2 regions of the Hydrogenimonas urashimensis genome follow, and region 2 is predicted to be linked to the other one. Evidence: riboswitches for the same ligand, from Rfam matches in the RefSeq annotation. Region 2 holds a riboswitch; the other holds the start of a gene.
The links. Region 2 has a riboswitch for cyclic di-GMP ahead of JMG82_RS04830 (peptidase associated/transthyretin-like domain-containing protein). Riboswitches for the same ligand answer to the same signal wherever they lie in the genome.

Region 1 (16,739 bases), 490 kb from region 2:
CCGAGGAGCATGCGCCGAAACTGAAAGTGTGGTTCTATGGACTTTAGGAGTATCTTCAAAGTGCTGAGTCTCATCGGCATGACGCTGGGACTCTTCTTCACGCTCGATATCCTGGTCGGTCTGCTTTTCGGCGAGCCCGTTACGAAGCTGTTTCTTTTCGATCTCTCTTTTATTCTGCTCAATCTCGCCATTTTTCTGATATTGCGCAAATATACCGTCGTTTTGCACATACGCGAGAGCATCCTGGCCGTCAATATGCTGTGGATTCTCATAGGAATCGCAGGCGCCGTGCCGCTTTTGCTCTATACACCCGTTACCTTTCCCTCCGCCTTTTTCGAAGCCATCAGCGGTTTCACCACGACAGGTGCCACAGTCTATACCGATATCGAGGCGCTTCCCCACATGATTCTTTTCCATCGGAGCCTGATGCACTGGCTCGGCGGGGTGGGGATCATCGTTCTTGGGGTGGGACTTCTCTCCGTTATCAACCCCACCGGAAGCCTTTCGCTCTTCAAGGCGGAGGCGACCGGCATCCAGATAGAGAAGCTGCGGCCGAAAATCAAAGATACTGCTCTTAGTCTCTGGGGCATCTATCTTTTTCTGACCACCATCGATGTAGTGTTGCTCAGGTTTTTCGGCATGGGGTGGTTCGACGCTGTCAATCATGCCTTCTCCACCCTCTCCACGGGCGGGTTTTCGACGAAAAACAGCTCGTTGGGCTATTTCGAAAGCCCCTGGATCATCTGGACGACCACCCTGTTTATGATGCTTTCAGGGATCAACTTTCTTGCGCATCTGAAACTTTTCTACCGGGACACAAGCGGCTACCGGAGCGAAGAGGTACGCTGGTATGTCACAATTTTTCTGGCACTGGGCACACTTTTGACACTGGTGCATATCGATATCGGAGGCGACACCTTTTTCCATGCGGCAACCCATGCCTTTTTCACGATCGCTTCCGTGATGACGACAACGGGATTTGCCACGATCGATTACGGGACATGGAGCCATCTTGCCGTCGCGCTCATATTCATCGCCATGCTGGTGGGCGGCAATGCGGGATCAACGGCCGGAGGCATCAAAGTGATTCGGTATGTCGTCATTTTCAAGACGCTCTTTGCCGAGCTCAAGCGGATTCTCCATCCCAAAGCCTTCATTTCGGTATTCATCGACGGCATCAAACTCGAACGAAACATTCTGGCATCGACGTTCGGGTTTTTCGTACTTTTCGTATTTACCGTGGGCATCATGAGTGTCTATATCTATGCCAGGGGATATGACGAGATGACAGCTATTTCGGGCGCAGTGGCGATCGTGGGCAACGTGGGACCCGGTTTCGGCCATGTGGGGCCCGCGGAAAATTTCGGTTTTTTCAACGATATCGACAAACTGGTGCTATCTTTTGGCATGATTGTGGGACGTCTGGAGTGCTATACCGTCTTCATACTTTTTACATCCTCCTTCTGGAAAAGATTCTAGAACAAAAATTATGCAAACTTTATAACGCTTCGGTAGATGAGTGACCTGCAGCCGGTTTTAATATTCCGTTTACCCTCAGTTTTCCTTCGTCGGTTATAATTGTTCACAAAATTTCTACGGAGTCGCGAATGAATCCTATTGTCGATTCGATCAAAAAAGAGGTCGGAAAGGTTATCGTGGGACACGAGCATCTCGTGGATGCAATGCTGATCGCGCTGCTTTGCGAAGGGCACCTGCTGGTGGAAGGGGTGCCCGGGCTTGCGAAAACCACGGCGATCAATGCGCTGGCTCAGGCACTGGGGCTCGCCTTCAAACGGGTGCAGTTTACACCCGACCTGCTTCCCAGCGATATTACGGGAACAGAAATCTACGATCAAAAAAGCGGGGAGTTCAAGGTCAAGCACGGCCCCGTCTTCACCAACCTTCTCCTGGCCGACGAAATCAACCGGGCGCCGGCGAAAGTGCAGTCGGCACTGCTGGAGGTGATGCAGGAGAAGCAGGTGACCATCGCCGAAGAGACCTACAAGGTGGACCGTCCTTTTCTCGTGCTTGCGACCCAGAATCCAGTGGAGCAGGAGGGTACCTACCGTCTTCCCGAGGCGCAGCTGGACCGTTTTATGATGAAAGTGAATGTCGGCTACAACTCGATCGAAGAGGAGTTCGAGATCGTGAGCCGGGTCGCGGCGAAGGGGTTCGGGGAGATTTCCCAGGTGGCCGGAAAGGCCGAAATTGCCCAGATGCAAAAAGAGCTCCATGCCGTGCATGTGGACGATGCGGTGCAGAAATATATGCTCAAACTCGTTTTCGCCACTCGCTTTCCCGACGAATACGGAGCGCAGGACATGGCAGAATATATCGAATTCGGCGCCAGTCCGCGGGCTTCGATCGATCTCTTCCGCGCAAGCCGTGCCGTGGCGCTGATGCGTGGAAAGGACTATGTCACGCCCGTCGATATCGCGGAGATTCTCCACGATGTGCTCCGTCACCGCATCATACTCAACTATCGGGCCGAAGCGGCGGGTATCACCAGCGACGATGTGGTCAAAGCGATCCAGAAGGCAGTCAGGGTACCCTGAAACGAAAGCCAGGAACGGACAACGGTTATGCAAAACGAAGCGGAAACCCGAAGGGTGGGTGTTGCATGAACAAAAAAGCGCATGAAATTCTTATTCGCACCCGCCGGCGTCTTTTTGGCCAGAATGTGGGAAACAACATCTCCACATTCCAGGGCAACGGCATCGATTTTGCCGAGCTGAAGGAGTACACCTACGGCGACGATGTGCGCAAAATCAACTGGAAAGTGACCGCACGGGAACAAAAACCCTACATCAATGTCTTCAACGAAGAGCGTGAACTCAACATCGTCATCGTTTACATGGTTTCCGGAAGCATCTATTTCGGTACGGTGCGACAAAAGCAGGAAGTCATGGCGGAGATGCTCGCGCTGCTGGGATTCGCGGCACTGAAAAACTCCGACAGAGTTACCTCCATCTTCTATGACGAGGAGGTGTTGGAGTGGTTCAAACCTTCCAAGAGTCCCAATATCGTCTATGCCGCCCTCGAATACGCCCTGAATGTCGATGTCCTTCGACGGCGCACCTCGCTGCAGAAGGTGGCCGACTTCCTGCTCCGTGCCATTCGGGAGCGATCCATCGTTTTGCTTCTGGGAGATTTCTACGACATCGCCGATCTGAGTCTTTTGGGTGCGAAGCACGAGGTGTATGCTGTAATCGTCCGTGACCGGTTCGAGGAGAATCCGGCTTTTGCGGGGGAGTACGATCTGATCGATCCCGTCAGCGGTCAACACCATCTGCTCGATCTAACCCCGGCGACGCTACAGCGCTACAGAGAGGATCTGCTGCGCCATGACAGAGCCCTGGAGGGACATTTTCTGAAAGAGCGAATCGGTTTTACGAAAATCTATACCGACGAGGATCCTTTCATTAAGCTTCGGGAGATGCTCAAATGAACGACATGCTGGCGCAGCTCAAAGATATCAAACCGCCTGTGGAAGTGCCAGATCACACGTGGTTGATCCTCTTCGCTCTTGCTGTACTCGCGGCTCTTATCCTGCTGCTTCTGTACCGGTTTCTCGGCGCCACAGCGGGGCGACGCAGAAGAAGGCGGCGCAGAGATCCCCGGGAAGTCGCGCGCGAAAAAATCGCATCCATCGATTTCAACCGCGTGAAGGAGGCGGTCTACACTTTCGACGAGTACATGCCGGTATTGATCGAAGAGGCCTCGGAGAGGGAGACATTCGAGCATCTTCGAAAAGAACTGGAAAAATACAAATACAGAAAAACGGTGCCACCGCTAGATGCCTACGACGAACGGCGGATGAGAAGCCTGATCAAAAAGGTGATGAAACATGGGTAGTTTCACCTTCGAACATCCCGTTGCTTTTGCGTTGATCCCTCTTTTTCTTCTCTGCCTGAAATGGTGCCGGCCCCGTTACGAGAGCATCTGGTTTCCCGGCAGCGACAGGCTGCATACGATCTCCCGGAGCCGATCGCGGCTCCATGCTCTCGCCAAAACCGCCACTTTTTCTCTTCTGGTGACAGCCCTGGCAAGTCCGGTCGTCACAAACGAGATCGTCATCGAGAGGCAGAAGGGGTACGAAATATCCTTGATCCTCGATGCCAGCGGGTCGATGGCGCAAAACAACAAATTCGGCATCGTCAAAGATATCGTCACCCGATTCGTCAAAGCAAGAAAACATGACAAGATCGGTTTGACGATCTTCGCCGATTTCGCCTATGTGGCCGTGCCTCTTACTTACGACAAGACCTCCCTTCTGAGGCTTCTGGAGAAGGTGGAGGTCGGGATCGCGGGAACTAGGCGTACGGCACTTTATGAGGCGCTTTTCATGAGTACGAAGCTTTTCAGGGATTCCAATGCGAAAAACAAGATTGCCATACTTCTGACAGACGGAATCGACAATGCCGGGACTGTGCCGCTGGAGGTGGCGATCAACACGGCGAAAAAGTATGGCATCAAGGTCTATACGATCGGCATCGGCGGACGGGGCGACTACAACCCCTACGTGCTCAGAAAAATCGCGAAGGAGACGGGCGGCAAGTTTTTCGAGGCCGATACGGTGCAGAAACTTGAAAAGGTCTACGAGACTATCGACCGCCTCGAAAAGAGCGAAATCGAAGGCAACCGCTATGTCAAAAAGCGCTACTATTACGCCTGGCCGCTCGGCACGGCCCTGCTTTTGATACTTCTTTCCACCCTCGGCCTTCGATTTCCTATCCGGCGTGAGAGGAGAGCGGACCGATGACGTTTCTTTATCCATATTTTTTAATATTGATTCTTTTTCTGGTGCCGCTGGGGATCGTGATCCGAAAAAAAGGGGACGATCTTAGCAGGCGGTTCAGCCCGGAGCTTTATCGGAAAATGGTGGCCCAAGGGAGCGGATTGAGCCGAAGAGCCCGCAGAACACTCCTGCTGTTGGCGATCGCACTGGGACTTGTCGCCCTCGCGCGCCCCGTCATGGAAAAGGGGGTGATCCGGGTGAAAGAGTCGACCGTGGACTTGGTGGTCGCTTTCGATATCTCCCGTTCCATGTTCGCCAACGATCTCTTTCCCAATCGGTTCGAACTGGCCAAGCGGAAATTTTTCGACCTTCTTGATGCAATGAAGCAGACACGCATAGGTGTCATCGGATTTAGCTCCCGTGCCTTTCTCATCGCACCGCTGACACGTGATTACGCCTCTTTGAAATATCTCGTCAAGCATATGGGGTTCGATTATGTGACACTCAAGGGAACCGACATGATGGCTCCCCTGGAGGTGACGGCCGACCTGCTGAAAAAGAGGAAGAAAAGAGCCCTGCTCATTTTCACCGACGGCGGGGACCAAAAAGATTTTTCCAGGGAGATCGCCTTCGCCAAAAAAGAGGGAATCAAGGTCTTCATCTACGCTTTGGGAACCCGCAAGGGGGGTGTGATGAAGATCGGAAGGGATGTGGTCCGCGACAGAAACGGCAATGTGGTCATCACCCGACTAAACCCCGCCGTATCCTCCCTTGCCGAAAAAACCGGGGGAGTCTATATGCGCTTCTCTTTCAGCTCGAGCGACATGAAACGTCTGGCAGAGTTCATCCGATCGCGTCTTGTATCCGGTGAGATCAAGGAGCGGACCATCCATGAACGCGAAGAGCTCTTCTACTACCCGTTGATGCTGTCGATTCTTCTCTTTCTTATGGCCCATACATCTCTCCCTGCAAAGATGAGACGGCCTGTCAAGAGCGAAGGAGGAGAGAGACAATGATTAGATATTTATTAATATCAATTTTGTTTTTTTCACTTGCGTATGCCGGCGCACTCGATTTCCTGACGCCGACACGGGCGAAAGATGCGTATGAAAAGGGAGAATTCGACAAGGCTGCGAAACTCTACAAAGAGTTGGCAAAAAAGGGGAGTGACGAAGCGACGTTCAACGCGGCCGACGCTTTGTACAAAGCAGGAAAATACGAAGAGGCACTATCGTTTTTCAAAAAGGTGAACAAAGAGAGTCTGCAGTTTGAAAAGCTGCACAATATGGGAAACTGTTACGCTCATCTTGGGAAGATCGACGAAGGAATCAGGGCCTATGAGGAGGCTTTGAAAATCAAAGAGGACAAAGAGACCCGTTTCAATCTTGAACTGCTGAAAAAGATTAAAGAGAAGAAAAAACGCCAGAAAAAGAGGGAACGAAACGAAAACCAAGAAACCGACGGCAAAAACTCCCGGAAACAGAACCAAAGCGCCGGGAACCAAAAAAAGAGCGAAAAGAGCAAACAAAACGATCAGAAGAGTCAAAGCGGCAAGAGAGAGCAGATGAAACAAAAGAGCGAAACCGCAGAGACAAAGAGAGATGAAAACGAAAAGCTAAACGCCGGTGAGGATAAAAAAAGAGAACCAGAGGCCCAAAAAGGTGGGAAAATCCAGAAACCGGAAGCCAAAAGGGAGGAACCGATCAGTGAAATGGAGTTGCGGAAATGGAACAAAGTGCTGAACCAGCGCGGCATACACACTCTGATGCTGCCGATGCCGACAAAAAAGAGCGAAAGGAGCGAGGATGAGACGACACCCTGGTAAACGGCTGCTGTGGGCGCTGCTGTTCGTCCCGCTCTTTCTGGCCGCAGCAGGCATAAAGATGCATGTGGACAGGAAAGAGGTGACACGGGGAGACACCGTTACATTCTCGATCACGGCGGAGGGAGAGGATGTCGCCTTTCCCGTTTTGAAAGAGATTGACGGTTTTCCGATTCTGGGTACGTCCCAGCGATCGAACATCTCCATCATCAATGGCCATACCTCCCGAAGCGTGACGAAAAGCTACACGTTCGCGCCGATGCGGGATGTGACGATCCCTTCGCTGGAAGTGAAAGTCGATGGCACCCTCTACCGGACCGATCCGGTCAGAATCAGCGTGAGCGACGCACCCAAACCGGGTACCCGAAAGGGTGATGCCCGGCTTGAAATCGACATTGACAAAAAAAGGGTGCATGTGGGCGAGCCGGTCACGTTCGATGTGGTGATTCGCTACCGCCGAGATGCCCGGTTCGCGCAGGTGGATCTTCAATCCCCCGAGTTTCCGAACTTCTGGATCAAAAAAGTGGGAGAGGTGCAGAAGTCGTACGAAGGGGAGTATATCGTCGAAAAACAGCGCTACCTGATCTTTCCCCAAAAGGCCGGCAGTTTCAAACTCGGCCCCCTGACAGCGAAGATCGCCAAGCGGGTCCGTGTGAAGCCTCCCATCAACGATCCCTTTTTCGACGACGACTTTTTCAACGGTTTTTTTGCGAGACTGGAGTGGAGCCGAATCGCTTCCAATGCCGTGACGATCCAGGTCGACCCGCTTCCTGGCAATGTGGAACTCTATGGCGATTTCACGATCCGTGCATCGGTCGACAGGCAGAGAGTGGAGGCCAATCAGCCGGTGCGCGTGACGATTGAGATCGAAGGGGAGGGCAATATCGACGATATCAAGAAGTTCGAACCCCACATTCCCGACACCGTGGTCTACAGCGACGATCCCGTGGTCAAGGAGCGGATTACGGAAGGACGTTACGGCGGAACTTTCAAGGAGACGGTCACGATCGTCTCCGATCACGATTTCACGATTCCCTCTTTTGTTCTGAGATATTACGACAAAGAGCGTCAGCAGGTCATAGAAAAACGCACGGAACCGATTCCTATCAAAGTGGTCGGAGGCAAAAAGAACGCCGATGTAAAGGATTTGGGCAGACCTCCTGAAAAAACCGAAAAAGTCCCTTCGGCTACGACCGCCGGCAAAGAAGGCAGGAGCTTGAAAGGTCAAGAAAAAGAGGAGGAATACCGTTGGCTCTATCTTCTTGTCGGCATCGTGCTGGGGGCCGCAGGCGCCTGGTGGCTGGGCAACCGGAAGCTTCCTGTTTTCATGAAAAAGAGAGAGTTCGACATCGCCAGAGCGATCCGACACGCCAAAAACGACAGAGAACTGCTGGATCTTCTTCTTCCCTATGCCCAGGAGGATGAAAGAATCAAAGAGGCTCTCGAAAGACTGGAAGAGAATATCTACAAAGGAAAAAGAGACAAAATCGATCGGAAAATCCTCGCGGAGATTGTCGAGGATATCGAAGAGGAGAGAATGTAAACCAATTTTAAGAAGAATGTTTGTTTAAACACCGATTAAGAATCCTCTCATTATAATGGAGGTTCAGTTGCCAAACCTGTTGTGAAGCAGGGACGGAAAGCCATGGGTCTTCGCGTGATTTGCGAAGATCGCCAGGTTGCCTCTTTGTTGACATTCGTTCAATAAAGAGTAAGACTCATTTACCTGCATTGATTTTTCCTCCCACTTCCTTCATGTTCCATCAACCACTGTGAATCGCGAAGCAAAAGCCCTTTGCAATCCTCTATAATGGAGCATTGCAACTGCCTCGCAATGTTATGGAAAGGAAGAGAAATGAGTAAAGTGAACAGCAAACTGCGTCATGTATTGGTCGTGGCGGCCGGTATGCTTCTTGTCGGCTGTGGCGGTGGAGGCGGCGGTTCCACGACCGCTTCGTCAGACGGGGGCGTCCTCCCCGGAAGCGGTGGCTCTTCAGTCGTCGGGACCGCCTATCTGGTCGATTCCCCTGTCAAGGGTGTCGCCTACAACTGTGGGAGCCAGCACGGGATCACCGATGAGGAAGGCGCATTCCGTTTCGAGGTCGGAAAAGGGTGTACCTTCACACTCGGAAACATCAGACTGCGTACACTGGAAGAGACCCAGCTCTCCGACGGCGCTCTCATCATCGAGAGCGACATGAGAGTGGATGCGCTCCTTCAGTCTCTTGATGCGGATGCGGACCCCACCAACGGCATCGAGATCAAGGAGGAGGTCGTCTCCGCCCTGAAAGAGCAGGGGATATTGAAAGTGCCCGAAACCGAGAACGAACTGACAGATGTCGTGGAAAAGGTGGCCAAGCGCGTACCGTCGCTAGACATTACGCCTGTCTCTTTCGCGAAGGCGGCGGCGCACCTGAAGGAATCCTATGCCAAATATGCCGACAGCGGTGTCCGAAACCTGAAACTGACGGATGAGGATGCCTTCAACCAGATCGCCTCCGGACCGGTTCTTTACAGCATACCGGTTCTTGCCAGCGAGATACCCTACGATCGGTATCGGCTCGCCCCGCTGACGGATGAAGATTTCAATGCACTCACCGAAGAGCAAAAATATAAAGTGGCGATCAAGCTTTACGGCACACTCTTTTACGGTGTCGACTACGATACGCTGGTCGAAGCCGTCAACTCCGGCAGTTTCATCAGCGATACCCGGGCCCTCTTCGACAGGCAGAACTCTCCCGCAGAGATAGCGGCTGTGGAAGAGAAGATGAAATATTACGACGAATACGGCTGGGGCGACAACAAGATCGTCGCCTCGATGCTTGCCCGTCTCTACGAGCTTCAGCCGGGGCGCGCCTATATCAACCGATGGGCGGCCTACATCCTCAGTCAGACCATTCTCTTTTCGCCGGCCTACGAGCTCGACACGGTCTACACCGTCGACGCGATCGACGTGTACGGGGACCTGGTGCGCGATTTCGACGCGGGCTTCAGTATGCAATGGGTGACTTTCACCCACATGATGACCGACGAAAACTGGCGCCGCTTCCGAAGCCCCGAGGACAACGGTCGGGAGATGCTGGAGATCTATACGATGGATTTCAACGATGCCCACGTTCCTTTGGCGGCGAAAGCTTTGAAAAACTGGAAACTCGACCGCCGTTCGAACACGCTCGTCATGACGCTGGACGAAAACGTGGAGCCGATCACCGATCTCTTCCCGGGCCAGGTGATCAAAAACGGGACCGATTTCTACAGCGCCCTCGTTTTGCAGCCCACTTTCGTTCCCGCGGTGACTCGGCGGCTCGTCGACCTCTATTTCCCCAATTTCACGGAAGAGCGGAAAAACCGTGTCGTCGATCAGCTGATTGCAAGCCGGCCGATGACCTGGACGGGACTGCTCAAGCAGATCGTCTATTCGAAAGCCTACCTGCTCGAGTCGGCCAAAACACGCTCCTTCGAAGAGTCCTTCTATCAAATCGCCAAAGCGCTGAAGTGGCTTCCCAAGGCGAAATCGTTCTACTACATCGCGCGCAATCTCGACAGTATGCACCAGTCGACGATGCGCTACAAGCTGGGGCGCAAGGTCGAGGTGCCGCTCGATTCGCAATCTTTCGCATGGTTCCACAAGACGATTCGTGAAAATGTCATGACCAACTACGAACGCAACGCCTCACTGCAAAACAGTGACGATGGCTGGCCCTATTACGAGCTTTTCGAAAATCTGCCGGCCGATCTGATCAGTCCGACGGAGCTGGGCGAAGACGGAAGAAGGCTGCACGAATGGGCGCCCAACGAAAGAAGACGCGCCGGCTATATCGTCGATTCGCTCTTCCTTTCGATCGCGGGGCGCAAAGCGGCCGAGGAGGAGAGGAATTTCCTCATAGACCTGATCGACGACGAAAAGGATTACGACGAAACCTTCGACAATCTGAGTTGGATCGACCTGTATGGTAACCGAAAAGAGATCGACGATCTCAAAGAGCGCGGGGAGTTTGCGATGCTGGTGCTCGACTACCTTTCCAGACTCGATTCCATTTACGAATTCCAAGCGGTGAAATAGGAGGATGAAGATGAAACGAACCGATTTTAACGAAGCACATTTCAACCGAAGGCACTTTCTGAAAGGACTCGGTGCTCTTGGCATCTCTTCCGTTCTGCCGCTTTCGCTCAAAAGCGCCGATCTCGACTATGACCGTATCGAATTCGATCCTTCCGTATACGAAAACAACAATGCGCAGACCATCATCATCTACCTCTACGGCGGTCCGTCCCAGCTGGCCGGAAACATGACGAATATAGAAGAGATCAGTGAAAAGAGCCAGAATCCCTATCCTCTGGGAAACGAGCGCTATATCAAGCTGACGCAGGATGGTTTCTGGGGAAATGCCGGGGGCTACGCGATGCAGCGGATGCTCGATGCCGGGGATATGAACGTTTTTAGGACCTGTTTCCGGACGGTGGACGATCTGAAGTCACACGGCGCGTGTACATCCCAGGCCCAGAGGGGCAAGGAGACGGAAGGGGGTGCGGGCATCATCGCGAATCTCGCCTCCATCCTCTATCACAAAGGTGTCATCACCGAACCTTCGGGAACGGATGATGTGGGCAAGACGATTCCTTTCGTCACGATGGAGGGGGAGTCGACCTTTTTCACCGAAGATGACGTCGATCTCAAACCCTTCCTCAAGCCGGTGGCGTTTGGCAGCGGCTCCGACAATCCCTACAAGCGTGGCGGCTCGGCTTCATGGTATGAAAGCCGGGTTCTCAACAAGGAGACCAATACGACTATCGGCGAGATTTTCGATACGTTGGCGCAGAAATACAATCGCGCCGGAAAGATCAAGGAGTCGTTCGAACGGCGCGTCACACTCGAGAAGTTTGCCGACGATATCCACCAAATCACCCTGCCCGAAGGCATCGTCTATCCGGACAACACATTCGGAAATCGTCTGAAAACGGCGGTCAGCCTGCTCATCAACAACGAATACACCAAAATCGTGAGCATGGGAAGCCCAGGCCTTGGCGGATGGGACGACCACTCCAACGCCATCGACCGTTACACCCGGCGGATGACCCAGCTGATGGAGTCGATCGAAGTGGCGATGGCCCATTTGAAAGCCGCGGGCAAGAGCAACATCAATATCGTCGTATTCGGAGAGTTCGGACGCAATGTCAACTACAACAATTCACTGGGCTGGGACCACGGCAATCTTCAGAATGTCTACTGGTTCGGGGGCGGCGACTACATGAACCATCTGGGTATCGTCGGGGAGACCGAGGTGACAGGCGGAGGTGGAAGAATCTATCAGCGTCCCAAAAATTTCGGAAGTTCGGGCGAATCGTACCATTTCCAGGTCTTCAGCATCGCTGCGACCATCTACAGGATGTATGGCATCAAAAACCCCGAAATCCTGACCAACAACAACCTGCCGATCAAGGATCTCCTCGCCTGATGAAAAAAATCGGCTAACGCCTCAGCGTGGCGGTCAGACGTTTGGGATGAAGCAGCAGTTCCAGGGCGTCCGAAATGTCGCGACAGACAATGTCGGCCGCCATCAACGCTTTTGTGCTGCACCCTTCATCCCCTGTGACCGCGATGCCGAGTTTTGCGCTTTTTAGCATCGCTTCGTCGTTGTTTCCGTTTCCCAGCGCGACGCACAACTCCTCTCCCAAAGAGCGGACGAACGCCATCTTCTCCTTCGTATGATCGTCGGTTTCAAGAATCTTGATCGATACGGGGCATTCCGCCAGCTGCGCCGTGACACTTCCGAAGGTATCGGCCGTAATGACATGAATCGTAAACTCTTCCGACAGCTTTTGCAACAGCGTTTTAAGATGCGGAAGAATCATGCCGTCTTTTGCGATCGTGCCGTTGTAGTCGCAGACGATATGCCGTATGTCGATTGTGGCGTAATTTGGTATCTCTATCTTCATGCTTCGATCCGTTTCAATGTGCGTAATATCAGTGATATAATTCGCAAGTATAACAAACGTAAGGAACAGATATGTCAGAAACCATCAAACTTACCGAATACAGCCACGGTGCGGGGTGTGGGTGCAAAATATCCCCTGTGCTGCTTGACGACATTCTCAAGACGACACGGGCAAAGATCGAGTGTCCGCAGCTGCTCGTGGGAAACGACAGCAAAGACGATGCGGCAGCCTACGATCTTGGAAACGGGACATCAATCCTCTCGACGACAGATTTTTTCATGCCGATCGTGGACGATCCGTTCACCTTCGGCCGGATCGCCGCGACCAATGCACTCAGCGACATCTACGCCATGGGCGGCAGACCGCTGATGGCGATTTCGATTTTCGGATGGCCCATCGACAAGCTTCCCGCCGAAGTGGGGAGGGAAGTGATCGAAGGGGGAAGGGCGGTCTGTGAAGAGGCGGGCATTCCCCTTGCCGGCGGACACTCCATCGATTCGCCTGAGCCGATATTCGGCCTGGCGGCGACGGGACTGGTGGAAAACCGCTACCTGATGCGAAACGATACGGCCAAAGAGGGGTGCAGAATTTTCCTCACCAAACCGCTGGGCATCGGTATTCTCTCCACTGCCCAGAAACAGAAGAAGATAGAAGGAAACGATATCACCCCCGCCATCGAGGCAATGACCACACTCAACAGGGCCGGAAGCGATTTCGCCAGGCTCGAAGGTGTCTGTGCCATGACCGATGTAACCGGTTTCGGCCTGCTCGGCCATTTGAGCGAAATCTGCGAAGGCAGCGGCATCGGCGCGACCGTCCGGTTTGACAGGGTGCCCCTTCTTCCCAATGTGGAAAAGTACCGTCGAATGGGGTGCATTCCGGGCGGCACGCGCAAAAATTTCAAAAGCTACGGCCACAAAATCGGCGAGATGACACAGCAGCAAAGAGAGATTCTATGCGATGCCCAGACATCGGGAGGCCTTCTTGTCATCGTCGAAGAGTCCGGGCTTGATGCCTTTTACGAGACAGCACGAAAGCACGGACTTAATCTGGAACCCATCGGCGAAACCCATGCGCGACGCGAACATCTCATCGAGGTGGAGTAGATTGCCGCTTCCGACAACGGACGACTACCGGCGCATCGTTTTGGAAAGCAGACCCCTTATCGATGTCAGAGCACCCGTGGAGTTTGCCAAAGGAGCTTTCCCCGGTGCCGTCAACCTGCCGTTGATGAGTGACGAAGAACGGCATCTTGTAGGAAAAATGTACAAAGAGGAGGGCAACGAAGCGGCTGTCGCACTGGGGCACAGACTCGTTTCGGGCGGTGTGAAAGCCCGGCGCATCCAAGCGTGGTGCAGTTTTGTTAAAACGCATCCGGATGCGTTGCTCTATTGCTTCCGGGGCGGGCTAAGATCGCAGATCGCCCAGGCGTGGATGGCCGAGGCGGGGTGTGATATCGTCCGCATCGAAGGGGGGTACAAAGCGTTCCGGCGCTATCTCATCGAGGAGATGGAGCGAAGTGAGGCCCGGTTTTCCCCTCTGGTGCTCGCCGGCAGGACCGGCTCCGGCAAGACGATACTGCTTCGTACCCTCCCCGACGCGGTAGACCTGGAAGCCCTCGCCAATCACAGGGGCTCATCATTCGGCAGAAAAATCACTCCCCAGCCGACGCAGATCGATTTTGAAAACGCGCTCGCCTATGCGATCATAAAAAAGCTGGCGACTGGGTGGAAACGGCTTGTTTTCGAAGACGAGGGAAAAAACGTCGGCCGTCTCTATCTGCCAAGAAAGCTCTACGAACACCTGGCAAAGGCGCCTCTTGTCGTGCTGAAAACATCGATGGAACGGAGGGTGGCGATCACCTTCGAAGAGTATGTGGTCCGGGCCCAGGAGGGGTATGCGCTGCACCGCTTCGAGGATCCGCTCAAGCGGTGGTACGAAGATATCGAAAAGGCGATCGGGCGTATCCAAAAGCGTCTGGGGGGCGAACGTTGCAAAGAGGTGCTTCAGATGCTTCGAAACGCCTACCGTGAGCAGATTGCAAGCGGCCGAGTGGAAGCGCACAAAACCTGGGTCGAATACCTGCTGCGGGAGTATTACGACCCGATGTACGACTACCAGATACAAAAACGACGGGAGCGTATACTCTTCCGGGGCGATTGGGAGGAGGTGAAAGCCTTTCTGGGGGATGGGACACATTGTACTACATCATTTTGACGCAGATTCTGTTGCTCCTGGCGGCGCTCTTTCTGACCTGGCAGGCGGTGGGTTATTTCCGGCGTATGCGTTTGTGGAAAAGGGCTCAGAAAACGGCTCTTCCGCCATCCTATCGCGAAGCGCTTGAAAAAGTTGCCCATTACAGGGTTCTGCCGGCGAGGCTGAAGGAGAAAATCCGTCCGCGACTGCTCTTTTTTGTCTGGACGAAAGAATTTGTCGGCATCGGCACGGAGGTGACGGACGAGATGAAGGCGATCATCTCCTTCTACGCCTGTCTGATGGTCGTCAACATTCCCGACGAGTGTTACGATGAACTGCAAACCATTCTCATCTACCCCTATGATGTGGTAAAGAGGCAGATCGAATCGGAAGGGGGAATCTACCGGGAAGAGGATCTGGCTCTGGAAGGAGAATCCGCCGGCGATACCGTGGTCATCGTTTGGAACGAAGCGAGGCGGGAAGCTCTGCACATCCGCCGGCACAACGTCATTTTGCACGAACTCGCCCATGTTCTCGATTTCGAAAACGGCGCCGCCGACGGGATTCCGCCTCTGGAACGGTCACGGTATCACCGATGGACGACGGTACTCTACCGCCGTTTTAACGAGTTGAGAGAAAAAAGCATAAAAAACCGCAACTGGGAGGATTACAGGCTCATCGGCGAGTATGCCGCCACCAGCGCGGCAGAATTTTTCGCCGTAATCACCGAACTCTTCTTTCAGAAACCAGAAATCCTGAAAAAGCACTTTCCCGACCTCTATGAAGAGCTCAGGGGCTTTTATGCTCTTAACACGGCGGAGCTGTTCAAGAGCATGGATTGACATCGGTTATTAATTGAGGTTACGCAAAAAAGCGGAACGTCATCTCGAAATATTCGATTTCGAAGTTTTAGGGGAGGCTTGTCTCCCCGCCAAAGCATGGGCTTTGCCCATGCTCTGCGTAACATCAGGTATTAATATACTTTGTGTTACTCTTAAAAAAATTGCGAAGGAGTCCACATGATGGAATTTCTGAAAAAAGCGACCGAATGGGTACTCGACAAGGAGGAACAGGCGGCACAGAACTGCAAAATCGACCTCGAAGATGTTCAAAAACAGATCAACCTGATAGTGAGCAAACGCGAGAAACTGCAAAAAGAGTGCGAAGAGAACCTGGCGGAACTCGACCACATTCTCAAGCGTCTTGAAGCGATCAAGGCTAAAGAGGAGTCCTGCCGGCGGGCCTGAGCGCTCGCCAATCGGCAGGAGGTGAAACATGGCCATCGTACAATCTTTCGGTGCGGCGGAGGAGGTGACAGGCTCCTGCCATCTTCTGAAGCTACGAAACGGTCTTCGTATTCTCATCGACTGCGGTATGTTCCAGGGAGAAGGGGAAGACGAGAAGAACCGGCAGCACTTCGGCTTCGACCCGAGGAAGGTCGACATACTTCTCATTACCCATGCGCATCTCGATCACGTGGGGCGTATTCCCAAACTCGTAAAAGAGGGATTTGATGGAATCATCGTAGCGACGAAGGCGACATTCGAACTGGCCCAGGTGGTGCTTTTCGACAGTGCCAAGCTGATGGAGGAGGAGTATCGCACACGTTACCGCAAAGCGCAGAGGCGCGGCGAAGAGAAGAGTGTACCAAAACCTCTCTATACGACCGAGGATGTGGAAGATACCTGGCTGCTGACCCATATCCGGGCCAAATACGACCGGCCTCTGAAGGTGGCAAAAGGGGTGAAGGTCATATTTCGCAACGCCGGCCACATTCTTGGTTCGGCGACAGTGGAAATACGGTTCAAGGAGGAGGGGAAGACCCATAAAGTGGTCTTCAGCGGTGATCTCGGCAACAGGGACGACCTGGTGATGCCGTATGTCGAAAACGTTCCGGAAGCGGATATGCTTTTTATCGAATCGACCTACGGCGACAGGAACCACAAGAATATGAAAGAGACGATTAAGGAGTTCAAAAAGGCGATCAGAAAGACACTGCTCAACCGTGGCAATGTCATCATTCCCTCCTTCGCGATCGAACGGACC
Region 2 (16,739 bases):
CGCACCATTGATCTGAAAAACCCACACAACTTCCGATTCTCTGCAAAATCAAGAACATCCATTTCTTTTTGTTGATCATGTATTAAACAAAATCCGAATCTACCGATTTTAATAAAGAAAGTTATACCGTTGTCATCCAATAAGTCAATTACTTTTAAATGTTGGTAGTGTATAATTTTTCTATAAAAAACGGGCATTGTGGGGATCGGTTAATCCCATAATCAATCAAGAAGGAGACATGATGCAAAAAGGTCTATTGCCTTTATTGTTGGCAGCAGGGATGTTTTTTGGCGGGTGTGCTACCCAGGAATACAAAATGTTTGATAAAAATGTCAACAATGTAGAGACAAACGTCTCCGATTCCGAATATGAAGCTGAAATGTCTTACGAATATAAAATCGTCCCGGGCGATAGAATTCAGATTTCAGTCTTCAACCAATCGGGTGGAGCCGGCGGAAAATTGAATGAAGTGATATCCCGTGGCGGATTGGGGGATACCTATCTGACACGTGACGGATACGAAGGTTTGAAAGTGCCGAAAAACGGCAAGATTCGACTGCCCTTGATCAATGAAGTGAAAGTTGCGGGCTTGACGGAGAACGAAGCGGCCGAAAGGTTGACGGAAGCCTATAAAAAATATTTGAGGAACCCTTTCGTTTCGGTCAAGATTCTCGATCAAAGACTTTTTGTCCTGGGTGAAGTGCGCAAGCCGGGTGTCGTTCAGGTACCGCACGGCTCCATGACCCTCTTTGAAGCGTTGGCCTATTCAGGTGATTTGACAGACGATGCGAAACGTACAGATATTTTGGTCATCCGAGGAGATCTCAGGCATCCGAAAATCAGGAAGATCAACATCAACGACGTATCAGCTATTCGCATGTCGAGTCTGATTCTTCGACCCAACGATATTGTCTACGTCACTCCAAGAGACATGAAAGCCTACAATGTTGCGTTTAGAGAACAGATGCCATTCTGGGAACTGTTGAGTGCTATGCTTGATCCATTTGTAAAATTCAGATATATCAAAGACGGATACAATCTGCATGGATTCCACTGATATGAAAAACAGCGCTAGCGAAACAGATCTGAAAGAGTTTTTCACCATCATTAGACGTTATAGATACTTGATTGTATCTATAACGTTGGTTTCGATTGTATTGGCAGTTATCTATTCCTATTTTGCTCCAAAAATGTACAAGACATCGTCTTTGATTGAAATCAATACGGAAGGTTCACGATCACAGCCGGATATTTTGAGCCTCGCAACAGGTGCGAGCGGATCAAGTATCGAGAATGAAATAGAAATCATACAGTCAAGAAAGATAATTCTTGATGCGCTTCAAAATTTGAATATCGGAACACGTTATTACACAGTTAAAAATTTCAAAACCAAAGAGTTGTACAAAAATTCTCCGTTTGTTGTAAATGCTGACATGCTGACAGAAAATGCCAAGAGAAGCACGTTTCAACTCTATCCTGTTTCGGAAGAAAGTTTCAAACTTGTTATCAAACCTTCTTTAAAAGAGAAAATCATCAATTTTGTCATGTCCTATTTCAAATTGGGCTCAAAAAATGAAGAACCGATTGTCTATGAAAAAGTCCACAAGTACGGAGAACAGATTGAAACACCCTGGTTTTCCATAGTTGTCCAAAAAATATTCCAACCGAAAAACGAGAAGTATTTCTTTTCGATTCGTCCCAACGAAGAAATGAAAGACTATATCGTAAACAATCTAAAAGTCAACTCCATTTCCCCCAAAGCCACAATGGTAACTGTCAGCTTCGAAGACAGGGTAGGTATGCGCGCAAAAGATATTCTCGATGCGGTTATTAATGCGTATATCAATGAAACACTGAAGCTGAAAACGGAAAGTGAAGAGAAAAAACTGAAATTTATTGACAGCCAATTGGCCTCTATTAGTAAAACCTTGCAGGCATCGGCAAGCAGGCTTCAACAATACAAAGCGACACATGTTGTGACCAGTGTCGGCGAAAAAGCCACTTTAACGGCAGAAAAGCTGAGTGAACTTCAGAGTCAGCTTTATGAAATCGACATGAGGCTTGGTGTTTTTCAGAATATTCTGCAGTTTGTTAAGACGCATGAAGATATTAAAGGCATCGATATTGATCTTGCCCAACAGTTGAGTCCCACTATAAACGCACTGATCCTGAAAATCCAGGAAGCGAATGAATTGCGTTCTTCACTTTTGACAGAGTATACGGAACTTCATCCTGATGTGGTCAGGGTAACCAAAAAATTGCGCAGCCTTAGAATTTCCTTGCTGGCTGCACTCAAAAGTGCCATAAGGAGCCTTCAGGACAGGAAACAAAGACTGCTTGGAATTATCAATGAAAATGAACAAAAGCTAAAACAGTTGCCGGAGCAGGAGAGGCAGCTGGCACGTTTGACGCGAAGTTTTATGGTTAACGAAAAAATTTATTCCTATCTTCTGCAGAAAAGAGCGGAAACGGCTATCGCCGCCTCCTCCACATTGCCGAGAGCCCGCGTTGTGGATGAACCTTATGTGCCGAAAAAGCCATTCAAACCTATAGTACAACTCATTGTTTTGATAGGTGGAATTCTTGGCTTTATGTTGAGCATGGCCATTGCGCTTATTCGTTACAGAATGGACGATACGATTAAAAGCAGCAAAGAGTTGGAAAAACTTACGCATCTTCCTCTTTATGGTGCGATTCCCTTTCTCAGCGGTCGAAAAAACCTCAGTACTTTCCACGAGGCATTACGGGTTGTCCGAACCAATCTGGAATTTCTCCAGAATACCGGCAAATCAAAGCTTGTAACGATAACTTCGACGATTCCGAAAGAGGGTAAAACGACCATATCAACCGAGCTTGCTAAAATCATAGCAAAAAGCGGAAAAAGGGTCATCATTGTCGATCTGGATATGCGTCAATCCAAAGTACACAAGATGTTTAACCTTCCGAACAAAGAGGGCTTGAGTACACTTCTTGCAGGAAAAAATACGCTCAAAGAAGTGATCCAGAAAACCAATGAAGATAATCTGTATGTTATTACGAGTGGCCCCAAACCACCGGATCCTTCCGAACTGCTGATGTCAGATGCGTTCAAAAAATTGATTGAAAAGCTGCTGAGCGAATACGATTATGTACTACTCGATTCACCACCGATAGGTCTTGTTACAGATGCGATGATTGCTATGAGAATGTCAGATATCAATCTTGTGGTGGTACGTGCCGAATATTCGAAGAGAGAATTTGTGAAGAATATCAACCATTTTGCCAAAGAGCATGAAATCAAGGTAGGTATCATTATCAATGCACTCAAAGTATCTTCGAAAAAAGGTGCCTATGGCTATGGCTATGGAGTCAGTTACGGATACAACAACAACTATTATTCATGAAAATATCATTCGGCCCTATTGTGGGCCGAATTCATAAATATTTCGGTTGATCTATTCGAATCTTATATTTGAAAACCAGTAAATTCGTTTTCAGTCTCATGGTTTAAGATTACAGAAAAGAATTATTCAAAATTTTGTTTTTTTCAAAAATTTTCTGAAGCAGTGGCCCTTTCAGGACTGTTTCCAAAGTTTCAATTTGCTGCATTTTGTGAATATCACTTCCTAGAAAATCCACCATTCCTTTATTGACAAGCTTTTTCGCTACATTCTGAACTTTTTTGGAGTAGTATCCTGCCAATGAGTTGAGATTGAGCTGAAAAAGCACTCCTTGCTCTTTCAAAGCAGTGTATTGTGAAAAGTCACTGTGCATGTGAATGTATCTTTCCGGATGGGCAAGGACTGGAATATATCCTGCTAAAATCATGTTGAACACTATGCCTTCCAAGTCAACGGGCGGCCGCGTATATGACATTTCAAAAAGTACATATTTCCCGTGGAGTGTGAGAATGTCTCCTTTATCCAGCAATGAAAGAAAATGATCATCCAGATAATATTCGGATGCCGCCTCTAGCGTGACATCAATATCGTGGTCGGCAATAGCATCCTTTAGTATTTCCAGTTTTTCCAGAATAATTTTTGAACTGTTTTTGTATCGGTGGGACATAATATGGGGAGTAATGATGAGTTTTTTATATCCCAGTTTCTGCATGGCACTTACAAATTTGATGGAGTGAAACATCGCTTTTGATCCATCATCAATACCAGGCAGCAAGTGGGAATGGATATCCACATAAAGTTGGTGCTGAGGTTGTTTTTGTGTCGATGATTCTATTGACTCTGTTTTTTTATTGAAAATTTTGCTAAAAAAACTTGTCATTTTTTTCCCACTGTCTTTAAATTTTTTCGAAAGTATAACCTACTTATGAAAATATACAACTATTGGTTGAAAGCTATATCGGAATATTTGTCATTATATTAAGATAAATCACGTTATTATCAGCCTCCTAATTAAAATAGCAAAAGAGTAAAATCTATTTAATCTTTTTAATGATTATCTGAAATTTAATAGTTAACAGAATTTGTCGATAATGAGATTACTTCATGAATGACATAAAGGAGTAGAAATACAATGAAAATTTTGGTAACCGGAACCGCAGGTTTCATCGGTTTTCACCTGGCCAGACGACTGCTCGAACGGGGGGACGAAGTCGTAGGACTCGATAACATCAACGACTATTACGACCAGCGTGTCAAATATGGACGTCTTGAAGAGACCGGCATCGAAAAGGGTACCGATATAGAGTATGGCAAACCCTATCAAAGCATAAAATATGAGAATTACCGTTTTATCAAGCTGAATCTCGAAGATCGTGATGCCATCCAGCAACTCTTCAAGGAGGAGAAATTTGACAAAGTATGCAATCTCGCCGCCCAGGCGGGAGTGCGCTACAGTCTCACCAATCCCTATGCCTATGTCGATAGCAATATCGTCGGCTTTGTCAATCTCCTGGAAGCGTGCCGCCACAACGATATCGAACATCTCGCCTATGCCAGCAGCTCCAGCGTCTACGGCCTTAACGAAACGATGCCCTTTTCCGTCCACGACAATGTTGACCATCCTATCAGCCTCTATGCCGCCAGCAAGAAAAGCAACGAACTGATGGCCCATACCTACAGCCACCTTTATGGACTTCCCACCACGGGGCTTCGCTTCTTTACCGTTTACGGCCCCTGGGGTCGTCCCGACATGGCCCTCTTTCTCTTTACCAAGGCGATCATTGAAGACAGACCGATCGATGTCTTTAACTACGGCGAGATGCTTAGAGACTTCACCTATGTGGACGATATTGTCGAAGGAGTCCTTCGCGTCATTGACAACCCGCCCAAAGGCAATCCCGAGTGGAGCGGCAAACACCCCGATCCCGGCAGTTCCAAAGCCCCTTACAAAATCTACAATATCGGCAACAACAACCCGGTCAAGTTGATGGCTTTTATTGAAGCGATCGAGAAAGCCCTGGGAAAGAAAGCGCAGAAGAACATGCTTCCAATCCAACCCGGCGATGTCCCTGCGACCTACGCCGATGTGAGTGATCTCATCGAAGATCTGCACTACAAACCCGAAACATCCATTGAAGAGGGAATCAACAATTTTATAACTTGGTACAAGGAGTTCTACCATGTCCGATAAAATCGCCGTCATCGGCCTGGGCTATGTGGGCCTCCCCCTTGCCCACGCCTTCAGCAACAAATATAAAGTGATCGGTTTTGATATCGCCCAGTGGCGTATTGACGAGCTTCGAAAGGGACATGACAGAACCCTTGAACTTAGCGACGAGCAAGTAAAGGAAGCGATCGCCAATGGGATGGAATTCACCAACCGATTGGAGGATATCGCGGAGTGCAATATCTACATCGTGACAGTACCTACTCCCATCGACGAACACAAAAACCCTGACTTGACTCCTTTGCTCAAAGCGAGCGAAAGCGTCGGAAAGGTGTTGAAAAAAGGGGATATCGTCATTTACGAATCGACTGTCTACCCGGGCGCGACCGAAGAGGAGTGCGTGCCGATTCTTGAAAGAGAGTCGGGTCTGAAATTCAACAAAGACTTCTATTGTGGCTACTCCCCCGAACGGATCAATCCGGGCGACAAGGAGCACACCGTCACGAAGATTCTCAAAGTTACATCGGGTTCGACGCCGGAAATCGGAGAAAAGGTAAATGCGCTTTACGCCAGCATCATCACGGCGGGCACCCACCTCGCTCCCAGCATCAAGGTTGCGGAAGCTGCCAAAGTCATCGAAAACGCTCAGCGCGATATCAACATCGCCTTTGTCAACGAACTGGCGATCATTTTCAACCGGCTCGGTATCGACACCGAAGCGGTGCTTCAGGCTGCCGGGACCAAATGGAACTTTCTGCCATTTCGTCCCGGACTGGTCGGCGGCCATTGTATCGGCGTCGATCCTTATTACCTGAGTTATAAGGCTCAGGAGATTGGCTATAATCCGGAAATTATCCTTGCAGGTCGAAGGCTTAATGATAATATGGGTATCTATGTGGCCAACCAGGTGGTCAAACTGATGATTAAAAAAGAGCATAAGATCGCAGGTTCAAAAACACTTGTTCTTGGTATCACTTTCAAAGAGAACTGTCCTGATATCCGCAATTCAAGAGTTATCGACGTAATCCAAGAACTTAAAGATTACGAGATCGATGTGGATGTATACGATCCGTGGGCTGATCCCCAAGAGGTAAAACGTGAATATGGTCTGGACCTACTGGAACAAAGGGATCTCAATGGCAAGAAATATGACGCAATTATTCTGGCGGTGGCTCACAATGAGTTCGAATCTTTTGACATCGACAAAGTGAAGAATGGTCAAAAAACAGTCGTTTATGATATCAAGTCCAAACTCAAAGAGAGTGACGGTCGGCTTTAAGGTTTTATGTCTAAAAATGGGGCCAACTAAACCTTGGTTCCCACTTTCTCTTGTTTTTGTTCATTAACAGTAGTGCTACCTTTTTTCGTTTGATTTAAGATTTGTTTAATATGAATTGTATCATAATGATGTATGTGAAAAGGCCAAACCTGTTGTGAAGCAGGGACGGAAAGCCACGGGTCTTTACCAAAAGGTCAAAGACAGCCGGGTTGCCTTGATTCTTTATTCCTCGAAAGAGTCAAGATCTTCTTTTATGAAACCTTTTCCACGTTTTTTAATGTATGTAGGATATGCCAAACCCATTGTGAAATGGGGACGGAAAGCCACAGGTCTTTATGTTTTATAAAGACGGCTGGGTTGCCATGATACACCCGTATCATGTTTTCCTATTTGATCGATATGTAAATCTTAGAATTTGCATATTTCTGTCTCCAATTCTTCTACTTTAGTGGTTTGCTCCTTGCATACGCTTAGTCGAAAGTAATGTTTTTTAAATGAGAAAAATAATTACTTTCATTATCGACTAGTCTTGTAAAAGGAGACACATTGAGACCAATCAAGATAATGAGAAACGCGCTTGTTTCAGCAGCAGTCGCCACGCTGTTTACAGCCTGTGGCGGTAGTGGCGGAAACAGTGCCGAAAGCAGCCTGGATTCAACAACCTTGAATACAGCTTCGACTCTTATTACAGGCCAGTTTATCGACGGACCTGTCGAGGGAATTGATTATGAATGTTCATCGGGAAAAATGGGTGTCACTGCCGAAATGGGAGAATTTACGTGCCCACAGGGAGATACCGTTACGTTCAAGGTAGGAAAGATTATATTGGGTGAAGCAAAAGTGGCTTCCAAAATAACTCCGTTGACTCTGCATCCTGAAGATCCTGAAGCTGCTGTGAATGTTGCTCAGCTTCTTCAAACATTGGATGATGACGGCGATCTCAATACATTTGTAATAGACCGAGAAAAGGTGAAACGTATTGAACAACCTCTTGATATCGCTTCTCCATCATTTGATCATGAGGCGGAAGCTGTCATTGGATCTGTACTTGTGGATGAAGAATCGGCAATCCGTCATATGCGTGAAAGATCGGCCATTGACATTTCACTCGATCTATCATCAGACGAAACAGTTAATGATCAATCCAAATATGAGGAAATTTCTGAACCGAGTCATCAGCAAAAAACCGAAACGGAAAAGGTACTTCCACAAGATAATATTCCGACACAAGATATAGATAGCTTGGAGAATGGCAATGAGGACGGTATGGTTTCAAACCTGGATAGTTCTGCCAAAACTTCAAATAGCGAAAAAAATATCGAAAATGAAAAAAACATAAGTGGCGAAAATGAAAACGACGCCGAAAGGTCGCTTAAGGATGAAATCACTTCCCATAATGTCATAGAAGAATCTGATAAACAAGACAACATTGCAGATGCGGATGCGTTCCCGGCAGCCTCAGAAGAGGTTGTTTCATCGACAGAAGAGTCGAAGAGTATGGAAGAGTCTTCGGATGTTCAAGAAAGCGATCAGACGTCAGAGCCCATGGATGGTTGTCGGCACGGATCGGCGAAAGTAATGGGGAAGATATTCAAGTACAGCGGGGGAGATCCTGTCGCCAATGCGAAAGTGAGCATCGGAGGCTGTGTGACAACGACCGATGAGAACGGTTATTACACACTGGAGAACATTGCCGAAAGTGATAGAGCGGTAGTTACGATCAGTGCAGAGGGTTATTACACAAACAGCAAAATCATCCAGGTGAAACAGTATGTCAACGGCACGACGACCGTTTCTCCGAACTATTTTGCCTATCCGCTGGATCGGTATGATGACCATGAAAGCTATGACAGCAAAACAGAGAAAACTCTAGTGACTTCAAAAGATGCGAGCATCGAGATTCCGGCCGGAGTTTATGAGGACAGCGAAGGGAATATGTACACCGGTGAGGTTCAGGCCGATATAGCCTACGAAGATATATTCACCAGCAAAGGGCGATACGAGTTTCTCGGCGCCTACAAGGGGATCGACAGTAACGAAGAAGAGAGGATGCTGACCTCTTACGGAATGATGATCATCGATCTAAGAGACAGTGATGGCAATCCGTTGAAGATTGCCGACAGCGCTGTCATCCGCTTTCCGGCAGTTTCCAAAGCGAAAGCGGAAACGATTCCCCTGTGGTATTATGACTATAAAGAGGGGATGTGGATCGAAGAGGGGTATGCGACCCGCCAGAGTGACGGTTCCTACAAAGGAGAGATTTCTCATGCCGGCGCATGGAGCCTGAGTATGCCGATTGAAGAGGCGGCAGGCCTATATACCGGAAGGATCGTATACGAAGACGGGACACCGGCCCGTGGCATCCGCATCCAGGCACGGGGTGAGAACTGGATCATGACGGATCTTTCCACGGATGAAGATGGAAGGTTCGAGATCGAGGTGGTACCCAACAGTGACTTCAAGATTCGGGCGTACGATTACGTCAAGAAGTTCGAGGCGGTATTTAAGGAAGTGATCCCGGGCATCAAACCCGGTGAAACTTTCGAAGACAAAAGATAATTTTTGTCTCAATGATATTCCCAGAATTTTGTCACAAATTTGTTGGAATTTCGGGAATTTCACGTTCTTTTACAACATATTGTCAAACATAAACCGGAGCCATGAGTGATATTGTGGCTCCAAAATAAAAATGGCAATGTTTCGATTAATACTGATTAACTGATTGTTTATCCACTATTAGCCCTATGTATATATACTTTCAATTGCGTAAGACGATTTATTTGTCGGAGCAAATAGATATAGGAGATTTTTTTGAGAACAATCAGAACACTCAGAAATATTTTAGTGACAATTACAGCCATGACACTGTTGACTGCATGTGGTGGAGGCGGCGGCAGCAGCTTTAACGAAACGAGCCAAATCAAAGAGAACGCGTCTTCTGCAAACATCGCAAATCAAAGTAGCAATGAAAACGACGCCGAAAGGTCGCTTAAGGATGAAATCACTTCCCATAATGTCATAGAAGAATCTGATAAACAAGACAACATTGCAGATGCGGATGCGTTCCCGGCAGCCTCAGAAGAGGTTGTTTCATCGACAGAAGAGTCGAAGAGTATGGAAGAGTCTTCGGATGTTCAAGAAAGCGATCAGACGTCAGAGCCCATGGATGGTTGTCGGCACGGATCGGCGAAAGTAATGGGGAAGATATTCAAGTACAGCGGGGGAGATCCTGTCGCCAATGCGAAAGTGAGCATCGGAGGCTGTGTGACAACGACCGATGAGAACGGTTATTACACACTGGAGAACATTGCCGAAAGTGATAGAGCGGTAGTTACGATCAGTGCAGAGGGTTATTACACAAACAGCAAAATCATCCAGGTGAAACAGTATGTCAACGGCACGACGACCGTTTCTCCGAACTATTTTGCCTATCCGCTGGATCGGTATGATGACCATGAAAGCTATGACAGCAAAACAGAGAAAACTCTAGTGACTTCAAAAGATGCGAGCATCGAGATTCCGGCCGGAGTTTATGAGGACAGCGAAGGGAATATGTACACCGGTGAGGTTCAGGCCGATATAGCCTACGAAGATATATTCACCAGCAAAGGGCGATACGAGTTTCTCGGCGCCTACAAGGGGATCGACAGTAACGAAGAAGAGAGGATGCTGACCTCTTACGGAATGATGATCATCGATCTAAGAGACAGTGATGGCAATCCGTTGAAGATTGCCGACAGCGCTGTCATCCGCTTTCCGGCAGTTTCCAAAGCGAAAGCGGAAACGATTCCCCTGTGGTATTATGACTATAAAGAGGGGATGTGGATCGAAGAGGGGTATGCGACCCGCCAGAGTGACGGTTCCTACAAAGGAGAGATTTCTCATGCCGGCGCATGGAGCCTGAGTATGCCGATTGAAGAGGCGGCAGGCCTATATACCGGAAGGATCGTATACGAAGACGGGACACCGGCCCGTGGCATCCGCATCCAGGCACGGGGTGAGAACTGGATCATGACGGATCTTTCCACGGATGAAGATGGAAGGTTCGAGATCGAGGTGGTACCCAACAGTGACTTCAAGATTCGGGCGTACGATTACGTCAAGAAGTTCGAGGCGGTATTTAAGGAAGTGATCCCGGGCATCAAACCCGGTGAAACTTTCGAAGACAATCGATAAAAGGATTTAGCATGAAAAAAATAATTTTTCTTTTGTTTTTGCCAGCGATAATGGCAATGGCATTTGTAATCACACCAGAAGGTGGAACAAACCATGGAACATTGATTCCTGTCACAGAACATGAGGGTGCTGGAGATGAGATTCAAGATATACAAAAAGGTGATGCTTCGGAAAACGCTACAGAAGTGAACTATGATCTATCCAAATATAGCATTATTCCGGGACTTTATGGATACGGAACTCAAACAAGGGCCGCATATGGACTATATGCGAAAACTGGCAAAACTTCAGATCTGCCCAAAATATTGCATGTAAATACCCTTTCTGGTGATGTAACAAATACAGATAACACTCATGGTTCTTTTGCGTGGGCAGTGACAAGAAAATTTCCAAGAATAATAGTGTTTGATATTTCAGGTATTATTCCTTTAAAAGATGGCATAAATTATAACCTCAAAAAAGAAAATTCTTTTTTGACAATTGCGGGCCAAACAGCTCCTGGTCCTGTAGTTTTATTTGGACGAGGAGAATTCAGAATTAGTGGTGCACATGATATTTTGATTCAGCATATTACAATACGTGGTGCTGGAACTGGAATGCCAAAAGATGGCTCTAGAAATGGGACCTACACAAATATATCATTGATTGCATACTATGGCCCAATTTATAATGTAGTAATAGATCATTGTACTTTTTCTTGGTCGTCAAGAGAAGCCGTAGCAATTTGGTCAACATATCCTTCGAATGGAGAAAAAGGAGGTAATACAGTTTCAAATGTTACAGTTTCAAATTGTTTAATGTCAGAACATTTACTCTACCATTCAACTGGAACACTTATAAATGGAAACAATATTCTTTTGCGTGACAATCTTTATGCACATTATGGGCACAGAAGTCCATATATCAAAGTAGGCACGTCATGTGCATCATGGAATAATGTGATGTATAATTTCAATTATAGAGCAGCGCAATTATCTGGAGATTATGATTATTATGGAAATCGTCCCGCACGGTTGGATTTCCGAGGTAATGTTGCAGTTGCTGGTCCCGATACTGGAACAGCTATAAAACATCCACTTGTACGTATTGGAAACTCCATGGCTAATAATCACGCAGAAATTTATATGAAAGATAATATTGCATTTGGCCACCATGTTGCAGGTTATAATGTAGAAAATCCTGTTAAAATACCTTATAAAACTGAAGAACCTTTACTTGTACCAAATTATAAACCATATGAATCAACACTTACTTATAATAAAGTTCTTACAAATGCTGGTGCACGATCAGGAAAAAGAGATTATATAGATACCCGTATCATAAATGAGGTAAAAAACAGAACAGGAAGAATACCCACTTCAGCACCTACTTCTTTAAATTATAAAAAAATATACAAACCATTTAAAGAAGTAACAAATCCTCATGAGAAATATAATAGTCAATATACAAACATTGAACATCAGCTTCATCAGCTTTCTCTGGAAGTCTCTGCTCACTAATTATATCTTCGCACTGGTTTGTCCTTTAAGAAACAAACCAGTGTAATAATCTGTCAACATTTTTTGTACAAAGAAATTAGGTAACAGTCTCCACCATTTGAGCCTGCCATTACCTTATTTTCACGTTCTGGTTGAATGGGCGATCTAAAACAAGCGGGGTTTTCCGAAACGAACTAAGTTGAAAATGGTGGAGAGTTCATTTCCAGAAATCCTTACTGTTGAGTATATGAGCACGGTGTTACATTGGACTTTTCCGTCTCGATAAACTTTATAGACAATGTTATAATTAAATCATTAAATCGGTCGTTCTAAGATGAATACTAAATGTCTATTGGTTTTCATCAAAGGATGATGCTAGAAAAAGATTAAAATCTAATGTCAAAATTACAATGATTTTGGCCTCATAGTCCATAGAAGGGTCCTAAATAATGGAGAGAACCATTTGACCGCAGGTCATGCCATCCGTGTCTATAATAGCCATGAATTTATCTTTTGTAAGTTGTTGGAATGGTCTAAATAACAAAAAACTTATCTAAAATTCAAGCGTCACGGGAAATCATCGCACAACGCTTGCATCGAATAGTTTGATGGAAGCTTGAGAAAGGAACAATTGATGCTTTTATTTTCAATTCCCTTTCAAGGATATGACCGATGAGCAAAGAGTAGATACTGGATTACAATATGGAATTTTCACATAATTCTTTTGATAAAAAAATAACTTCCATTGAGGTAGGGGGAAGCCATAATCAAAAATAAGAAAAAGTCATCCCGTTTGGTCAATGATTGGGGAATTTAATCAACTTAAATATGTACAAATGGAATTAATGATAGTGAATTTCAGGAGGTAGTTGAAATGTTTTCTTATATTAAATATGATTTTAAAAGATACTATACATTAACACATGGACATAAAATTAAAAGATATATTAATTGTTTTAGACAGCCGGGATTACATGCAATTTTAATATTTAGATTTGGTAATTGGATTTATAAAAATAATATATTTATCAAACTAATATTTTCACCAATTTATTTATTATTTAATTTTATTATTAATTCTTTATGGGGAATTTCTATTGAGAAAGGTGCGATTATAGGAAAAGGTTTTAGAATTGGTCATTATGGTGGAATATTTATAAATAATGCATCAGTAATAGGCGATAATGTCCATATATCACAAGATGTGAGTATAGGGGTATCAGGTCAAGGTTCAAAAAGAGGATGCCCTATCATTGGGAATAATGTTTATATTGCACCTGGAGCAAAATTATTTGGTAAAATTAAGATAGGTAATAATGTTAAAATAGGGGCTAATGCAATAATATATAAAGACATTCCAGATAATTGTTATGTAGTATGTGATTGCTTAAAAATAATAGAGCGTAAAATAGATTTTTCATAGAAATAACTCCCTCGAATATGCATTCTTCTCAAAAATAGTAATTTTATAGAGGGGATGAGAAATTTTAATGAAAAAATTATACTACAGCGAGAATCAGATTCTTGTGTTCTTGATACAAATTTCAAAGTGGTACACCATTTATATAACTGGGTAGTCCCCCATTTTCTAATACTTCCAAAAGTAGAGGTTGGTTAAGTAAAAGCTACCCAATTATTGAATATCATCCGGAGTGCTATATGTGGTGAGCCAATACATAATTTATTCTTTAATGCTGAAAATTGTTGTAAAAAAGGATTCCATATTTGATTTTCAACAAATATGTCGATATAGTTAAAAATGAAATCGTTAATAGAAAATAATCGTAATTTTCAAGGTTGTGTATTGAAAGCTAAAACTATCTCTATTGTGTATAATAAAACTTTATCAGTATATAAATTTAGATTAAATTTAATAAAAAAACTACAGGAAGAGGGATATCGAGTTATTGTTATGGCACCACCTGACTCTTATGTGGAAAAATTACAACAATACAATGTGGAATGTTTTCCAGTACATTTTTCCCAATATGGGATGAATCCTTTTAAAGAAATTGCTACTCTCATCCGACTTTATAAAGGTTTTAGAAAATATCACCCCGATGTTTCTTTGCATTATACAATCAAACCAAATATTTTTGGCAATATTGCTGCAAGAATGGCTGGGATACCGGTAATTAATAATGTAGCTGGAGCTGGTAAAGCTTTTTCTCATGAAAGTAAAATTTTTAGATTGACTATTGAAAAATTGTTCAAATTTTCATTAAAAAATGCTATGAAAGTATTTTTTCAAAATAATGATGATATGAATTATTTTATAGAAAAAAAAATTATTTCTAAAGTTAAAGCAGAGCGAATTCCCGGATCAGGTGTAGATTTGAACAAATTTAAAATAACGGATTCTCAGTTTCCAAAAGAGTCCTCAAAAGAAATAAGATTTTTGTTTGTTGGTCGCCTTTTGAAACAAAAAGGAATTGAAGAATATTTAAAAGCGGCATCAAAAATGATTAAGAAATATTCCAATACAAAATTTATTATAGTAGGTGAACATGATAATTATGATGACTATATTAATATAAATGTTATTAATCAGATATGTGATGGTGAATCAATAAAATATCTTGGTGGTGTCAGTCCGGACGTTATGCCTGGAATAGTAGAAATGAGTGATTGTGTTGTTCTTCCATCATATTATAGAGAAGGTGTACCACGATCGCTTCTTGAAGCTGCAGCTATGGGTAAACCGATTATTACAACAGATAATATCGGTTGTAAAGATGTCGTGGATGATAATATCAATGGATTTAAGTGCCCAATTAAAAATGTTCATTGTTTGGTTGAAGCTATGTCTAAAATTGTTGAAATGTCAGCAGAAGAAAGATTCAAGATGGGAATATCTGGGAGGAAAAAAATGGAAAAAGAATTCGATGAAAAATTGATCATTGATCGATACGTGCATATTATTAATTCAATTATTTTCAACAATACAATTGTATGATTATGTAATATTTGTTTTGTAAATGATAAAAGGAGAATAAAATGTCAATACAAAAATTTATTTGCTTTTTAAGATCAAATATTAGTATAAATCAAAAACATATCCTTGAATACTTCCACAACTTAAAAAATGATTGTTCTATGCCTATAGAAATATTAGAGAAAAAACAAATCGATCAATTGAATATTTTACTAAATCATGCATATAAAAATGTTCCTTATTATTCTAAAATTTTTAAGGATCTCGGACTGGTCCAAAGAGGAGTAGTAGAATTAAAAGATCTTTCTGAATTAAAAAATTTTCCTTTTTTGACCAAGGAGATTATTCGTCAGCAAAAAGAAAATCTATATTCAAAAGACTTAAATAAAAGAAATCATTATGTAAATACTTCCGGCGGTTCAACGGGTGAACCTGTTAAATTTCTTCAATGTGATAAATACAAATTAAGCAATAAGGCTAATTTCGAATTGGTAAAGTTTTTGCGAGGATGTACTCCATATGATTCAACTATTATCATTTGGGGAGCGGATAGAGATATTGCAATTGGAAAAAGATCATTGAAGGATAGATTTTTAGATTTTCAATTAAATCGAGTTTGTCTTAATAGTTATAAATTATCTGAAAATGACATGATAAATTTTTTAAAAATTTTAAATAAAAGACCGCCCAAACTTATAATTTCATATATTCAATCAATTTATGAACTTGCAAAATTTGCCAAAGAAAACAAAATTTATGTAGAAAAACAAAATGCTATTCATACTTCTGCTGGCACGGTATATGATTATATGAGAGATCTTATAGAAGATGTATTCCAATGTAAAATTTTCAATCACTATGGGAGTCGAGAAGTAGGGCCAATTGCAACAGAATGCTCTGCACATGATGGGCTGCATATTATGATGGAACATACCATTGTTGAGGTTGTAAATGAAAAAGGAGAATTATGTAAACCTGGAGAAGAGGGAGAAATAGTAGTTACATCTCTTCATAATTTTGCCATGCCTCTTATTCGCTATAAAATAGGAGATATAGGAATATTTCAAGAATATACTCATTGTTCGTGTGGATGTAGTTATCCAAAACTACATAAAGTATTAGGCAGAAGTACAGATTTTTTTATAAACACAAAAGATGAAAAGATATATGGTGCATATTTTACACATATTTTTTATTTCAGAAATTGGATTGAAAAATTTCAGGTAATACAAAAAACAAAAGATAAAATCTTAATAAAAATTGTAAAAAAAGACAAAATTCCAAAAAATGAATTAGATGATATAGTAAAAAAAATTAAATTCCT

Region 1: it holds a riboswitch for cyclic di-GMP, as region 2 does, so the genes downstream of both, JMG82_RS02330 (hypothetical protein) here and JMG82_RS04830 (peptidase associated/transthyretin-like domain-containing protein) in region 2, are expected to answer to the same signal.

What each region holds. Positions count from the first base shown of each region.
Region 1 covers NZ_AP023212.1:464,773-481,511, reverse strand. The annotation lists gene JMG82_RS02375 (NAD-binding protein) at 1-47, shown strand, start outside; gene JMG82_RS02370 (TrkH family potassium uptake protein) at 37-1,479, shown strand; gene JMG82_RS02365 (AAA family ATPase) at 1,608-2,555, shown strand; gene JMG82_RS02360 (DUF58 domain-containing protein) at 2,621-3,448, shown strand; gene JMG82_RS02355 (hypothetical protein) at 3,445-3,855, shown strand; gene JMG82_RS02350 (vWA domain-containing protein) at 3,848-4,762, shown strand; gene JMG82_RS02345 (VWA domain-containing protein) at 4,759-5,754, shown strand; gene JMG82_RS02340 (tetratricopeptide repeat protein) at 5,778-6,563, shown strand; gene JMG82_RS02335 (BatD family protein) at 6,544-8,103, shown strand; cyclic di-GMP riboswitch class I at 8,163-8,247, shown strand; gene JMG82_RS02330 (hypothetical protein) at 8,416-10,623, shown strand; gene JMG82_RS02325 (DUF1501 domain-containing protein) at 10,634-12,016, shown strand; gene JMG82_RS02320 (HAD family hydrolase) at 12,030-12,497, opposite strand; gene selD (selenide, water dikinase SelD) at 12,569-13,603, shown strand; gene mnmH (tRNA 2-selenouridine(34) synthase MnmH) at 13,605-14,714, shown strand; gene JMG82_RS02305 (M90 family metallopeptidase) at 14,696-15,535, shown strand; gene JMG82_RS02300 (hypothetical protein) at 15,713-15,940, shown strand; gene JMG82_RS02295 (MBL fold metallo-hydrolase RNA specificity domain-containing protein) at 15,969-16,739, shown strand, end outside.
Region 2 covers NZ_AP023212.1:956,963-973,701, reverse strand. The annotation lists gene JMG82_RS04855 (polysaccharide biosynthesis/export family protein) at 242-1,057, shown strand; gene JMG82_RS04850 (GumC family protein) at 1,059-3,383, shown strand; gene JMG82_RS04845 (tyrosine-protein phosphatase) at 3,493-4,260, opposite strand; gene JMG82_RS04840 (NAD-dependent epimerase) at 4,513-5,571, shown strand; gene tviB (Vi polysaccharide biosynthesis UDP-N-acetylglucosamine C-6 dehydrogenase TviB) at 5,561-6,826, shown strand; cyclic di-GMP riboswitch class I at 6,959-7,043, shown strand; cyclic di-GMP riboswitch class I at 7,109-7,191, shown strand; gene JMG82_RS04830 (peptidase associated/transthyretin-like domain-containing protein) at 7,373-9,385, shown strand; gene JMG82_RS04825 (peptidase associated/transthyretin-like domain-containing protein) at 10,022-11,002, shown strand; gene JMG82_RS04820 (hypothetical protein) at 11,014-12,501, shown strand; gene JMG82_RS04815 (serine O-acetyltransferase) at 13,355-13,903, shown strand; gene JMG82_RS04810 (glycosyltransferase family 4 protein) at 14,240-15,436, shown strand; gene JMG82_RS04805 (phenylacetate--CoA ligase family protein) at 15,478-16,739, shown strand, end outside.